2 regions of the Paenibacillus sp. MABNR03 genome follow, and region 2 is predicted to be linked to the other one. Evidence: riboswitches for the same ligand, from Rfam matches in the RefSeq annotation. Region 2 holds a riboswitch; the other holds the start of a gene.
What was found. A riboswitch is a leader RNA that binds a small molecule or an ion and turns the genes downstream of it on or off. The one in region 2 is predicted to bind FMN.
Positions count from the first base shown of each region.

Region 1: linked by a shared signal. The riboswitch ahead of ribD (bifunctional diaminohydroxyphosphoribosylaminopyrimidine deaminase/5-amino-6-(5-phosphoribosylamino)uracil reductase RibD) and the one ahead of AAIH57_RS04525 (DMT family transporter) in region 2 are both predicted to bind FMN.

Region 1 covers NZ_JBCIYR010000003.1:813,894-821,875, forward strand. Annotated here, with positions in the region: gene AAIH57_RS18915 (spore germination protein) at 68-1,675, shown strand; gene lysA (diaminopimelate decarboxylase) at 1,779-3,110, shown strand; gene AAIH57_RS18925 (peptidylprolyl isomerase) at 3,316-3,747, shown strand; FMN riboswitch at 3,902-4,066, shown strand; gene ribD (bifunctional diaminohydroxyphosphoribosylaminopyrimidine deaminase/5-amino-6-(5-phosphoribosylamino)uracil reductase RibD) at 4,422-5,525, shown strand; gene ribE (riboflavin synthase) at 5,573-6,241, shown strand; gene AAIH57_RS18940 (bifunctional 3,4-dihydroxy-2-butanone-4-phosphate synthase/GTP cyclohydrolase II) at 6,285-7,523, shown strand; gene ribH (6,7-dimethyl-8-ribityllumazine synthase) at 7,610-7,982, shown strand, end outside.
Region 2 covers NZ_JBCIYR010000001.1:1,045,127-1,053,108, reverse strand. Annotated here, with positions in the region: gene AAIH57_RS04540 (hypothetical protein) at 1-212, opposite strand, end outside; gene AAIH57_RS04535 (CGNR zinc finger domain-containing protein) at 820-1,389, opposite strand; gene AAIH57_RS04530 (DinB family protein) at 1,521-2,018, shown strand; FMN riboswitch at 2,100-2,248, shown strand; gene AAIH57_RS04525 (DMT family transporter) at 2,394-3,374, shown strand; gene AAIH57_RS04520 (amidase) at 3,518-5,014, shown strand; gene AAIH57_RS04515 (GNAT family N-acetyltransferase) at 5,270-5,863, opposite strand; gene AAIH57_RS04510 (TetR/AcrR family transcriptional regulator) at 5,871-6,485, opposite strand; gene AAIH57_RS04505 (DUF4179 domain-containing protein) at 6,961-7,982, opposite strand, start outside.

The sequences.
Region 1 (7,982 bases), on a different contig from region 2:
ATGGAAAATGGATGTAAGATCAGACAGTACCGGGCACGATTCAGGTGAAGGAGTACCCGAAGAGCTGATGCACAAATCACCTTATGAAATTCAAAAGGAAGAGGAGCAGCGGGCGTACGAAAAAAAGAAACAGGATGAGATGTCAGACAGCGTTGAGGAATCCGTACAGTACTGGCAGGATAACGATGATATCTCCCCTCGCATGAGCGATAACAAATATACATTGAAGCAGATTCTGGGCCTTGGAGAGTCTTTTGACGTCAATATGAGAGAGATGGTTCTGGGCGGCAAGCACGTTGGATTACTGCTGTTGACCGGGTTTGCCAAGGACGGGATTTTGCTGGAAGTGTTAAAAAGACTAACCTACCTTTCACCGGATCAGGTAACAGGACATGCGCTCAAGTCGTATTTTGAATGCTACATCCCTCATATTCAGGTGGAGAGAGTCGATAAGATGAGCGCGGTCATTAACAAAGTCCTCACCGGGATGAGTGCCATGTTTGTCGAAGGGGATCGCTCCGTATTGATCATGGATACACGGAGTTATCCGGTACGTTCTCCGGAAGAGCCTTCCCTGGAGAGAGTGGTCCGGGGCTCAAGAGATGGCTTCACGGAAACCCTTTTGACCAACGTTACTTTGGTACGCCGGAGGATACGTGATCCTGGATTGAAGTTCGAGATCATGCAGGTGGGCCGAAGAACCCAAACGGATGTCTGTGTGGTTTATATCGATGATATTGTGGATAAAGTACAGGTGGACTCGGTTCGTGAAAAAATCAAACGGGTGGATATCGATGGAATACCCGCAGCGGACAAACAGCTGGAGGAAGCGATAATCAATAAAGGGTGGAATCCGTTTCCGCTGGTCCGGTATTCCGAACGACCGGATGTGACGGCATCTCATCTGCTTGAAGGAAGGGTTGTCATATTTGTTGACACTTCGCCAAGTGTAATGATTTTGCCTACAACCTTTTTTGACCTCTGTGAACATGCCGAAGAGAACAGACAGACTGCCTTTATGGGAACGTACCTGCGCTGGGTTCGCTTCGCGGGCATTTTAATCTCCCTGTTTTTGCTGCCACTATGGATGTTGATGGTGATTGATCCTGCGCTTAAACCGATAGGACTGGATTTTATAGGTCCACAAGAGAATGTGAAGCTGCCCATCATTCTGCAGTTTCTTTTAATTGAGCTTGGGGTGGATTTGCTGCGGATGGCAGCAGTTCATACCCCTACACCTCTGGCATCGGCCATGGGTTTGATTGCGGCAATTCTCGTCGGGGATATCGCCGTTAAGACGGGATATTTTGTGAATGAAGTCGTTCTCTACATGGCTATTGCGGCGATCGGTATGTTCGCCACACCGAGTTATGAGCTTGGGCTTGCGAATCGGCTCGTGAGGCTGGTCCTGTTGATCGCCGTTGCCATTTTCAAAGTACCCGGATTTGTGGTCGGTACAACCTTGCTTATTTTGGCGCTCACCATACACCGGTCCTACAATTCATCTTACTTGTGGCCGTTCATACCGTTTAATGCAAAGGCTCTGGGGAACTTTTTGTTCCGATTGCCACTCCTGGAAAGTAAAAAACGTCCATCGTTCAACAAGACACGCGACAACACAAAAATGCCTGACGATCCGGACGGTGAAAAGCGGAAAAGTAAAAAACACAAATGATCTGCCTAAAAATCCATTCTTCTCGCTGTCTAATTTGGTATACTGGTGTAAAATCATTGGAGTAGAAACTATTCCAGTATATAAAAAGTGAGGAATGCTGATTATGTATTTACATGGTACAAGTAAAATAAATGCTCAAGGCCATCTGGAAATTGGCGGAGTGGATACAACAGACCTGAAAGAACAATTTGGAACACCACTTTATGTAGTGGACGAGCAATTGGTTCGCGATCGCTGCAGAGAATACATGGATGCATTCCGTGCTTCCGGACTGGGTTTCCAGGTTGCTTATGCAAGTAAAGCGTTCTGCGTTATGGCTATGTGTGCTCTTGCTGCGGAAGAAGGACTCTCCCTGGATGTTGTATCCGACGGTGAATTGTTCACAGCTCTGCAAGCTGGATTCCCTGCTGAACGTATTCATTTCCACGGCAACAACAAAACACTGGAAGAGATCGAAATGGCACTTGATGCCGAAATCGGCTGCTTCGTTGTGGATAACTTCAATGAACTGCATTTGCTGCAGGCTGTAGCCGCAGAGAAAAATCGTCAGGTGAACATCTTGCTTCGTGTGACTCCTGGTGTGGAAGCACATACACATGAATATATCTCTACAGGTCAGACAGATTCGAAGTTCGGATTCGATATCGGTAACGGAACAGCGTTCGAAGCGATTGAGCTCGCTTCCAAACAGTCCAACCTGGTTTTGTTGGGTGTCCATTCCCACATCGGTTCTCAAATCTTTGAGGTGGAAGGTTTCCAGATGGCCATTCAGCGCGTAGCTGAATTTGCTTCGAGTGTATATGAGCGTCTTAAAGTAGCGTTCAAAGTGGTTAACCTCGGCGGCGGGTTCGGTATCCGCTATACCGAAGGAGATACTCCACTTGAAGTATCACAATACGTAAAAGCCATTACGGATGCAGTCAAAAATCATTTCGCCCAAATCGGTTACGATGTGCCCGAAATCTGGGTAGAGCCAGGCCGCAGTATTGTTGGTGAGGCAGGTACGACTCTGTACACTGTAGGTACCAGCAAAGATATCCCTGGGGTACGCAAATATGTGGCTGTGGATGGCGGGATGACGGATAACCCGCGTCCGGCTTTGTATGAATCCAAATATGAAGCGGTACTCGCCAATCGTGCGAATGAGTCTGCTCAGGAAACCGTATCGGTTGCCGGCAAATGCTGTGAGAGTGGCGATATGCTGATCTGGGATCTGGACCTGCCTAAAGTTCAGAGCGGTGATTTGCTTGCCGTAGCCTGCACGGGTGCGTACAACTACTCCATGGCAAGCAACTATAACCGGATTCGTCGTCCGGCGGTCGTGTTTGTTAAAGACGGTCAAGGTGATGTTGTTGTACGTCGCGAAACGTATCAGGACATCATCCAGAATGACCTTGTGCCGGAGCGTATTGCCAAGCAGCCAGTAACCCGTTAATCTATTGAATATAATTTAAAGAAGACCAAAAGGGACATCCCTTGGTCTTCTTTTTGATTTTAAGGATATTTTCTCAAAAAATATGCTGATTATTTTGCGATCAATCCCATTTCGGTGTACACTAAGAAAAGTGCTATAAAGCTTGGCCCATGCCATGCGTTCTGGCACCATTAACGATGGTCAATACGAAAGGAGTCATTTACATATGGCGAAACAAGCGAAAATCAAAATGGCAAACGGCGGAGAAGTTCTGATCGACCTGTTCGATCAAGAAGCTCCAAACACAGTGGCAAACTTTGAGAAACTGGCAAACTCCGGTTTCTACAACGGACTTGTATTCCACCGCGTTATCCCGGGCTTCGTAGCTCAAGGCGGATGCCCTAACGGTTCCGGTGCAGGTGGCCCTGGCTACACGATCAACTGTGAGATCAACCCGAACAAACATGAGCGTGGAACGTTGGCTATGGCGCATGCAGGCCGTAACACAGGCGGAAGCCAGTTCTACATCTGCTACCAACCACAGCCGCATCTGGATGGACAACATACCGTATTTGGTAAAGTAACCAAAGGTATGGAGTTCGTAGATGCTTTCGAAGGTCGCGACAAAATGGAAACTGTTGAAGTCGTAGAAGTTTAATTGTTATTCTTGCAAGACAAGAAAGAGCCGTTTCGTTTTGAACGAAGCGGTTTTTTTGTATTCTCTAGCTTATTAAAAGTTAGTATGTGACAAAAAGGAACAAAAAACAATTGATTTTTTGGCGTTAAAGTGCTAACATCCAATTAATAACGCAACGATCCTTCAGGGCAGGGTGCAATTCCCTACCGGCGGTGATGCATAGTGTAAGGATATCAATCCAGCACCTGGTGCAAAGTCCGTGACCTGTCTGCCTGTGGCAGATGGCTGATCTGGTGTAATTCCAGAACCGACAGTATAGTCTGGATGGGAGAAGGAGAGGGTGCAGCCCATATGGACTGCATTCCGCAGATGTGTTGCTGCACCAGAAGTCTGCTTCTGTGCAGGGAGAGTCGGTTATCCCGACATTTTCCGTACATATGCCACATCATAGAAGCTCTTTACCTGTAATTGAAGTTCATTAAGGTATGTGTCTGCTTTCACTTGCCTGAAATGGAGTTTTGGGCAAAGTGCTGTTGGCAAACGTATCAACGACATCCTGCTGGTGACACATGTCTCTCATCATCCCCATCGAACGATTGTTCGGGTGGGGATTTTTTATTATGGATATGGTACAACCACCTCTCTGATGGAAGGGAGGTCTCTAACTTAAGATATTAACCGTGGGGTGAACGGACTTGGAAATGATCAATGATGAATTTTATATGGGGCTTGCGTTGGATATGGCAGAACGTGCACAAGGGCAAACAGGAATTAATCCTGTCGTTGGTTGTGTAGTTGTAAAAGAAGGCAGGGTTGTGGGTCTGGGGAGTCACCTCAAACGGGGTACAGGCCACGCAGAAGTACATGCACTGAATATGGCAGGCAGTGATGCCGAGGGCAGTACGGTTTACGTAACCCTCGAACCTTGCAGTCATTATGGCAAAACGCCGCCGTGCAGCGAACGTCTGATTCACGAAAAAGTGAAGCGAGTCGTGGTGTGCTGTGAAGATCCCAATCCGCAGGTATCCGGCAGAGGGATCAGCATGTTGCGTCAACAAGGCATTGAGGTCGAAGTCGGCGTTTTGCGCGAGCGCGGAAGACGTTTGAACGAGAAATTCATTAAATTCATTACCACGGGCCTACCGTTTGTTACCTTAAAAACAGCATCTACGCTGGATGGCAAAATTGCTACCCGCAGTGGAGACAGCAAATGGATCTCCAACGAACCTGCACGCGAAATCGTACATGCGCTGCGTCATCGTCATCAGGGTATTATGGTTGGCGTGGATACGGTTATTGCAGATAACCCAGAGCTCACCACTCGCCTTCAAGTGGAAGGGATCAGCCCTGTACGAATCGTTGTGGATTCCAAGCTCCGCCTTCCTGTAGGTTCAAAAATGGTCAAGGACGGACTTGCACCAACCTGGGTGCTTACGACGGATGAGGCAAGCGCTGAGGCGGCCGAGCGTCTGGAAGCCTATGGCGTGGAAATTATACGTTGTGGTCCAGGACCAAGAGTGGATTTGCTGAGTGCGCTCAGCAAGCTGGGCGATCGAGAGATTGGTTCCATCCTGCTTGAAGGCGGCGGCACATTGAACGGTGCGATGCTGGAAGCGAAATTGGTGGATCGGCTGTTGATGTTTATCGCTCCAAAAATTGTGGGCGGGTACGATACACCGGGCAGCTTCCGATTCGAAGGTGTGGAACGCATGAGCCAAGCCATCCAATTGAATCAGCTGGAAATCGAGCAAGTTGGAGATAATATCAGTATTGGTGGAATCCCTGTCTGGCCTGAGTAACGGAAATGAAATTGCAAGAAGAGAAACGAGAATAAGGAGGCGGCAGCATGTTTACCGGTTTGGTGGAAGAAGTCGGTCAGATTCGGCGTATTGGTCGAAAAGGCGAAGCAATGGTCCTGAACATCGGAGCTTCCGCCATCATGGATGATTTGAAGATAGGCGACAGCGTGTCTGTGAACGGAGTTTGCCTAACGGCAACGACTTTGGAAGGTGGAGGATTCACTGCAGATGTCATGCCTGAAACCTACCGGCATACTAATCTCAGCCAGCTGCAATCCGGGAGCAAAGTGAATCTGGAGCGGGCCATGCAGTCAGGCGGCCGTTTTGGCGGACACATCGTGCAAGGGCACGTGGATGGCACGGGAGTGATCGGCAGTATCACACGTGATCAGAACGCTGTTGTATTTGAGATTAAACCGGACGACCATCAGATGTTTAAATACTTGATTCCCAAAGGGTCGGTAACACTGGATGGTATTAGTTTAACTGTGGTGCAGACGACACAAACCTCGTTTACCGTATCGATTATTCCTCATACCATTGGGGAGACTGTACTTCAAGTGAAAAAGCCGGGCGATACCATTAATATTGAATGTGATATTTTGGGGAAATATGTGGATCATCTGCTCCAGTACGGCAAAGGACATCCGGAAACCGGTGGAGGCAAACCCAAAAGCATTAGTGAGGAATTTCTGGCCAACCACGGCTTTGCATAAATGAAGGTGTACATTTTATAGAGAGACAACTGGAGGGGAACTTATGTCAGATCAATCCATACTTGATCCCATAGAGGAAGCCATTTACGATTTGATGCGCGGAAAACCCGTTATCGTTGTGGACGATGAGGACCGGGAGAATGAAGGGGACTTTATTGCACTGGCCGAGAAGGCTACGCCTGAAGTGATCAACTTCATGATTACCGAGGGCAGAGGCTTGGTGTGTGTTCCCATTACACAGCAGCGTGCTGATGAGCTCAATCTGAAACCGATGGTTCAGCAAAATACCGATTTTCACGGGACGGCGTTCACTGTTTCTGTGGATCATAAGGATACCACGACAGGCATTTCTGCACATGAACGCTCCATTACGGTGAAAGGTCTAATTGATCCGGAAGCCAAGGGTAGTGATTTCCGCAAGCCGGGTCACATGTTCCCGTTAATTGCAAAAGACGGCGGAGTGCTCCGTCGTGCCGGACATACGGAAGCCGCTGTTGATCTCGCCATTATGTGCGGTTCCTATCCCGCAGGCGTGATCTGTGAGGTTATCAAGGAAGATGGAACTATGGCCAGACTTCCTGATTTGCAGGAGATCGCGCGCAAGCATGATCTAAAGTTGATCAGCATACAGGACATGATTCGTTACCGTAATGAGAAGGAGCAGCTGGTTCAACGTGAAGTAGCTGTTCGCATGCCGACAGATTTTGGTGAATTTCAGGCTGTGGCGTATACGAATGCAGTAGACAACAAAGAGCATGTGGCGTTGGTCAAGGGTAAAATTGACTCTTCCAAGCCTGTCTTGGTCCGCGTTCACTCCGAATGTCTCACAGGCGATGTATTCCATTCACACCGCTGCGATTGTGGGCCGCAATTTGATGCAGCACTCAAACAGATTCATGAGGAAGGCAATGGTGTGCTGCTCTACATGAGACAGGAAGGCCGCGGCATCGGACTGATCAACAAACTCAAAGCTTATAAGCTGCAGGAAGAGGGTCTGGATACCGTTGATGCTAACCTGAAACTGGGGTTTGCCGCTGATCTGCGGGATTACGGCATAGGTGCACAGATTTTGAAGGATCTCGGTGTTCGCCAAATTCGTTTGTTAACGAACAATCCCCGCAAAATCAAAGGTCTTGAAGGCTATGGTCTTGAAGTGGTGGAACGTGTTCCCATCCAAATGGAAGAGAACGAGGATAATACACTTTACCTGCATACCAAGCAGGCGAAGCTTGGGCATATGCTGAAGTTCGATGATATCGAACAAAACGAAGAGAAAAACTAGTCATTCATTTCATGTAATTTATGGAAAAATGGATGCTCAATAATCGGTTAATAAACATTACATTTTACTTTAAGGAGATGACTTGCATGCCGAACTTTTTTGAAGGACATTTGGTATCGGAAGGTTTAAAATATGGAGTGGTTGTAGGACGGTTTAACGAATTCATCACGAGCAAATTGCTTAGCGGGGCCTTGGATGCTTTCAAACGTCACGGAGTACAGGATAGTGAAGTGGATGTGGCTTGGGTTCCAGGAGCATTCGAAATCCCTTTAATCGCGCAGAAAATGGCGGAGAGCGGCAAATATGACGCTGTCATTACACTTGGAACCGTTATTCGTGGTTCAACAACTCATTATGATTATGTGTGCAACGAAATGGCAAAAGGTGTTGCTGCAATTAACCTCAAAACGGGAGTGCCGACCATCTTTGGTCTGGTTACAACAGAGAATATCGAACAGG
Region 2 (7,982 bases):
CGGTGGATCGGTGCATCAAGCTGCTGTGCAATGACGGATACCTTGCGTCCATCTTTCAACCTGCGCCCCGGGTCGACTTCCAATTGAAAGGCATCTTTCTCCTCAGGATGTGAGATATTCACCTTTGCCTCTGCAAGTACGATAGAGTCTGCCAGTGCAAATCCGAAATTCGGATTCATGTGAAGCTGATTGGTATGTATTGGTGTGTTCATAGTACATCCCCTCTCCTATGTCTGATGGCATGTCACATCCCCCAATATATTTCATATTTTATCTGACCGCAACCCTAGCTGGCTGTGCAAGTACGAACTTGCGTCTTATGACCTACTAGATATAGCTCCAAAACCAATAGCCTTTTCTCGTATTCCTTTCCAGCTCTTTATAATAGAAAAAGACCCCGTACTGCTTCGCAATAACGAATCAGTACGAAAGAAAGAATTTAACCTGTTTTTATATAGTGCACCAGCATGAATCCAGCGCTCAGGTTTTAGATGACTGTAACGACTATATGTGAAATAAATGGCCAAACCGATATTTGCCGTATTATTTTGTGCTATTAGGGCGAATAATATCGTGATCTGATGGAGGGGATAGAATATGAAAATCGTTTTAAAATAAAACTGCGTATAATTTATATTATGCGCAGTTTTTTAACGTCTTATTTTCGATAAAAATGATTTATTATTCGTTGTTAGTTGCAGTTATGAGAATGGAGGCTATTTTCGTCCGTTTTCACTGTCCTCAGCATGCGAATCGTGTCTTCATATGAGATGGGCAGGCACCAAAAACATGTCAAAGAGCCACATTGATCAATGCGGCTTATCTTTCTAAATTATTCTGTTGCTCCCCTTTTCGTTTGGCGCGAAATCTTCTAACCTTCATTAGATTGCCACACATCTTGTCATCACAGTATTTCTGCGTGCGGCTCCGGGTATCATCGTAGAAGACCCAGCGGCAGTCTGCATTGTCACAAATTCGAATCCTCGCTCCTTCACCTTGTGTGAGTGTTATGGCAAAATCAGCGGCGACCTCTGCCATCACCTGCTGCCAATGAGCTCCCACAGGAATCCACTCCACTCTCAACTGCTGTTTGTCAACGCTGAGCTTTCGATGTCCACGTCCTTTCTCCATAATAGCGTTCAACCACTCCCGTTCCTCATCCGTTAATGATGCTCCTTCAGAGAGACGGGTTGCCACAGCCTGTAATTCAATTCTGAACTTTCTCATGGATGTCTCTTCTTCAATAGAAGCAGGTATCGATGCCTGCAAGCGCCACTGTTCTAGAAACCGTTGCTGCCATTCGGGCTTGGCCAATCTATCTTCCGATCGATCTCCGCCACGCCAGTCGTGATAATCACTGTTTACAAAGTCTGTCCAAAGTCTGTCCATACGTACCTCCGCGAAGATGTAACTATCTTAATCAATAATTGGTGGTTACATTCAACTTATTTTGTGTTACATTAATTGTAACGACATTTAAGTACTTTAGCTAGTTACCACGAATTCAGGGAGGAATATGAATGAATACCATGGCAACAGATCTATTGCTGATTCAAAAAGATGACACATGGGATCAATGTAATTGGATTGTACCGTTGGCTAAGGCGCTGGAAGGACTCACAGCCGAGCAGGCTGCCTGGATTCCTCCTTCCGGTGGACTAAGCATCTGGCAGTTGGTTAACCATATGTATTATTACAATAACCGCTTGTTGTATCGTATTCAGGGAACCACACCTTCTCAGCCCGCAGCTGACGACAACGTTTCCACTTTTGGGGATTCAGGGGATCCCTTAAATACCGATGGCTGGAACCAAGTCATACAAGACACTCATAGCGTATCTGCCGAGCTTCGAGCACAGATAGCCTCTCTACAGCAATCCGATCTCGAAGCTCCTAATATGAATACAGAGGAAAAGCTGGGACATGAACTCGCCCGCTGGGTTTTACACGATGCATATCATGCGGGACAGATCGTACTGCTCCGCAGGCAGCAAGGGAGCTGGAATATCGTCTTCTAAAAAAACACTTGAACTGCTAGCGCTTACAGGAATAAGATGAACTTATTAATGTTACAACTTGTACACACACTATAAATTGAATAGGATCTTCGGGGTAGGGTGCAATTCCCAACCGGCGGTGATGTTCTTCGGAACCAGCCCGCGACTCGCTGTTGACTGCTATGGACGACGGCGACTGACTTGGTGTGACTCCAAGGCCGACGGTACAGTCCGGATGAGAGAAGATCAACACATGACATATCCCTTCAGGGGAAGGTTTCTTTCCTGATGATATGTCCATGGATGAGCCCCCGTTTATTTGGTGTATGCCAAAACGGGGGCTTTTGTCGATTTTGCCAACTGAAGATTCCGTGTTCTGACGAAGGAGTCCTGAATATGGAAAAGACCCAACATGCATCAACTGTTTATCGCAAGGAACGAAGCAACACCGGATTTTGGCTCGTTGTTCTCGGTGCAGCCCTTTGGGGTGTGGATCCGTTGTTCCGCATTATTTTATTACAAACGATGACCTCTACCCAAATTGTACTGGTGGAACATATCATTGTGAGTCTAATCGCTATTCCGGTCCTCTGGAAATTCCGCGCCGATCTGAAAAATCTTCGAGCCCACCACTGGATTGCCGTCATCTTTATTTCATGGGGTGGCTCAGCACTGGCAACGGTTTTATTCACGCTGGCACTTACACACAATGATCCGAACACGGTACTGTTACTGCAAAAGATGCAGCCTATCTTCGCGATTGTTTTGGCCAAGATACTGCTCAAGGAAACATTACCGCGCCGTTTCGGCTGGTTATTCATTGTTGCTCTTATAGGAACTTATCTGCTTACGTTCGGATTTACACTTCCGCTTGGAAACTGGAACAACTGGATTCACGCAGGCAGCCTGTTGTCCCTTGGGGCAGCGGCCTTATGGGGTGGCTCTACGGTAATGGGACGACTGATGCTGGGGCAAACCCGTTATGAAACGGTCACCTCCCTTCGCTTCGTCGTAGCTCTCCCGCTGTTGATCTTTATGACCTGGAACGAAGGTGCTGCCTGGACATTACCTTCGGGTACAGGCGAACAAGCGGCTGTTGCGCTTAACATTTTGGGTCAGGCCCTATTGCCTGGATTACTGAGTCTGCTGTTGTATTATAAAGGTCTCTCATCCACCAAAGCCTCGGTGGCCACACTCGCGGAGCTTAGCTTCCCGATGGCGGGTGTGCTTGTAAACTGGATTGCTTTCCGGACGCTTATCACCTGGGAACAATTACTTGGATTCATTTTGATCTGGGTTGCCCTGTTCGCCATATCCAAACAGCAGGAACGATCCTCCACGGCTGCAGACGCAGCTCCAAAGCTTCGGACAGACTAATTAAGATGATATAAATAAATGAAAAGGCACTGACGCATCTCCATAGATGTGCAGTGCCTTTTGTCTTTTAACAATTCCAGTGGTACGATGACATATGGAGTGAATGTTGTAGTCATTAATATATTTGGAGAGGAACGATCATCATGTCTTCATTTTCATATACTTCTTACGATGCCATTGGTTTGGCTGAATTGATTCGAGCACGGGAGGTTACCCCGGTTGAATTGTTGGAAGCGGCCTACGCACGTTTGGAAGAAGTTAATCCGCAGCTTAATGCGGTCATTCGTACATATGAAACACGCGCCCGTACGGAAGCGGGGTACGTTCGCCCGGGCGAACAGCCTTTTGCTGGCGTGCCATTGCTCCTTAAAGACATTTCCCAATCGCTGGAGGGTGAGATTCTGACTTCAGGTTCTCGTCTGCTGAAGGATCATCGGGCATTACGCAATTCAAATTTTGTAACCCGTCTCCGTGATGCGGGCTTTGTAATTATTGGACATACGAATACACCGGAATTTGGCCTGAAAAACATTACCGAGCCGCGTCTTCACGGGCCTAGTCGCAATCCATGGAACACGAATCACTCTCCTGGAGGTTCAAGCGGCGGTGCCGCAGCAGCTGTTGCTTCAGGAATTGTCCCGCTGGCCGGAGCCAGTGATGGTGGTGGGTCGATCCGAATTCCTGCCTCCTTCAGCGGGCTATTCGGACTCAAACCCACTCGTGGACGGACACCTGTAGGACCAGGAGTTGGTCGCCAATGGCAAGGTGCATCCATTGATTTTGCGCTATCCCGTACCGTGCGAGACAGTGCAGCGCTGCTGGATACGCTCCAGGTGATTCAGCCTGAGGCTGCGTTTCATGCTCCTCTCTTTCCGGGCAGTTATTTGGCCGATATGAACTATCCTCATCAACGCAAACTGAAGATTGCATATACCACGGATTCACCAGTAGGCACCCCGGTAAGTGATGATGCCAAGGAAGCCGTATTCAAACTCGTCCGCTGGTTGGAAGAACAAGGTCATCACGTTGAGGAAAAACTGAGTCCGGTCAACGGCGTTCGATTGATGGAGAACTACTATATGATGAACAGCGGTGAAATGGCGGCAATGATCTCTTCCATGGAACATGCTATGGGCAGACCCTTGACCTCGGGCGATATGGAGATTGAATCCTGGGTACTGGCTGAAGCGGGCAAAAAGGTATCGGCCGCAGAGTTCGTTCATAGTCTTGCTGAATGGGACGTGGCTGCTGCGCAAATGTCTGCGCTATTTGAACGGTATGATTTTTATGTAACACCCGTTAATGCTTTTCCAGCACCTAAAGTTGGAGAATTAACACCTAATGAAGAGCAAATTCAACATCTGATGCAGATTAGCGAATTGGACAAGCTGCATCAGCAGCAATTGATCTATGAGATGTTTGAGCCTAGTCTCACCTATACCCCATTCACCCAGCTCGCCAATCTGACAGGTCAGCCAGCGATGAGTGTTCCATTACATCTTACGCCTGATGGCTTGCCCATGGGTGTGCAGATTATGGCAACCAAAGGGCGTGAAGACTGGCTGCTCCATCTGGCTGGTCAGTTGGAAACATCCGGACTCTGGATTGGCATGAACGGGAATCCGCTTTTCCCTGCTTAAAGTAAAGAACAGGATAGCTGCTTAATTCCGCTACCACTTATATAACGTAAGGAGTAACGGAGTTAAGCATGCATTTGAGTCTCTACTAGTTGATTTAGGGTAATGAGATGATTCGATTGTCTTTTTCACTAACATTAAAGCACTATGTGTAATGAGCTTTTGTTTTAAATAATTTAGTTTACATAATAATTATTACGTTTTTATTTTTTTTCCATCATTATGATATAAAGTATTCTTACCAGAAGGGTTCATCGACTACTTCTTGTATTTCCACGAAACAATGTAATTAATGCCGATTTTTTGAGCTCGTTTCTTGGGGATTGGTCTGCGTTTGTATTTTTCAAAACCTAATTTTGAATACATTTTCATGGCAGGAATATTGGTATCGGCCACTTCCTCAATCAAGTAAACCTCATAAGGGGTATGCTTGATGATGTGCAGAATTAATTGTGATGCAACGCCTTGCCCTCTGAATTCGTTCATCGTCCCTACAAATTCGATAGAACCTACCTCGTTTGAAGGCTGAACAAAGGGTGCTTCAAATTCTTTCTTTAGAAAAATCCCAGCCAATGTACCCTTGTAAAAGCCTAAATGTTTACGGAGTTCCTTTATATCCAGTTTTACCGAGTGTGAAGTCCCATCCGTGCAGGCAGCCATTCCCACGACTTCTTTGTCATTTAGCGCTACATAAAATTGATCCATTACAAACATATGGGCAAACGTATCGGCAATCTTTAGCGGATCTTTTGAGAAAAAGCCAAGCCATTGCGTGAATCCATCAGCAAATATTTTACTTATCCCTTGTCTCACATCAAACTCGGCTTGATCTGCTCTAACCACTCGAAACATAACAGGATCACTCCTTTTCCTTCATTAGAAATGCAGTGATGATGGTCGGTGAAGGCACGGTGAAGCCACTCTTAAGCAAAACTTTCATTTCAGCCAAACCCTGAATCGAAGCATACAAAAATACAGCCATTTCTTGCGCATCACCGGAACGAAAATCTCCACGCTGCTGACCTTTGCGAATGAGCTGTACCGTAGAATCCATAAACTGGCTATTTACGTGAAGGATTTCTTCATATTGCTTCGAATTTGTGTCGGCTCCAGCCAAAAGAGATTGATTGATTAGAATTAGCAGATTAGCCAGATCTTCCCCATGACTTAAATCGCAGTATACTTCGTCTACAAACTGTGCAATTAACTCTTTAGGAGAATAATCGGCTTGGTTGAAAAAAATAATATTGCGTTTTAAACCTTCAACTGCGTAGGTAACCAATTCATGAAATAACTCTTCCTTTGTTTTGTAGTGTCGATACAATAGTCCGATACTGATACCTGCTGAGTCTGCGATATCTTGAACATTCGTTGAACCGTACCCTTGATGGACAAATAATCGCATCGCAGACGCATGAATTTTCCTCTTGGTTGCTTTGCGCATTTCTTCGAACTGTTCCTTGCTACGCGGCAAACGACCTCTCTCCTTTTTTTGAGTGAGTTTTTACTCATTATAAATTGATTGTATTCACCATCACAACGCTTAATTACAAGTACAGATTGTTATTTGCGCTCGAGCATAGAAAAAGGACAGTTGACCGCTACAGATCAACTGTTCTATCTATTTTCTGACTTACCCCACTCTTTTGATGAAAAGGGAGATTATCGGCTTGGCTTGTCATTTTTGTTTGCCAATAGCTTATCACACTGATCTCAACGGCTGTACCGATTGCACCAAAAAACTGATTGAATCCAAAAGGCAGAGAAATCGTTGCATCTTTCAAATTAATTTTGATGGACTAAGTAGATAGAACTATGAAATATTGTATATAACACTGCTTCGGGATTTATTGCCACAAACGAAAAAAGACGCTTTAATCAACCGCCCTTTCGAAGGGCGGTTTTCTTTTAGGTCAAACAACTTTAACAACTTTAAGATTTAACATAACCTACTCTTCAAATGGATTTTGCTGAAACAATGATCTCAAATGGACGGTGACTTCGAGATCCCTGAGATAATTCGTTGGATTAAACATTGGTGTGGTGATCTGGATTGAGTCGGCACTAATAACGTCAGAGAACGTAATTTCATATTTATCACTTCCTTGGATACGAATCGGCGGGCTGACTCTCGGGAAGGGATTACCCGTACGATCATTAAGCCCAATATCTCTCACTTGTTCATAAATACGTTCCCCTGTAACTTCGAAAGTAAGCGTTAGTTTGTTATCCTCCAATTTCTGATCTAAGATAATAAGAGATCCAACTTCTCCTTGTGGGACAGTGAGTGGCTTCCCCTTCCATTCCACATTTATTTCTGCCGTTGTATAGGCGGTACTTGTATAAGGTGTGATTGTGACTTTGTCCGGCAGGGACTCAAAGGGTTCAAAATTGTACTTGTATTCTCCACTGCTCGGTGTTCTCCAGCCTTGATTACTCGTAGTCCTTAAAACATGTCCGTGTTCATCTTTCATCTGAAACTTCAATGTCCCGATTGAGCTATCTGTATCTTCCATATGAAAGCTTAGCTCAGTTGTTGTTGGATACAGCGAAAGTTCATCATAAATCATTTCTGTCCCGTTCCATGTTCCCGATTTTGCAATCGGAATCGTTTGATAGCTTCCTTGAAGCTCGATTGGAATCTCAGCATAGATTGCTGTCTCATCTAGGGATAATATACCTAGGGTAAACTTGTCTGGCAATTTTTCATTTGGATCTATCTGTAATCTTCCAGCATACGTCCCATTTTCCAAGTATAGAGCAGGGCCATCCGCAGCGTAGTTTGAAATGCGCTTGCCATTCACTGTAAAACTGATGTTATTTTGAAATCCAAAAATATTTTTGTCATGATCTGTGGCAACCCAGCCAAGATGGATATTCGAACCATCATATAAACTCTCTGTAAACGTAACTTCCTGATCGCCGATTCGAACCTGCTGATTGAATTTTTGCGATAAACCTAGCTGGCTTC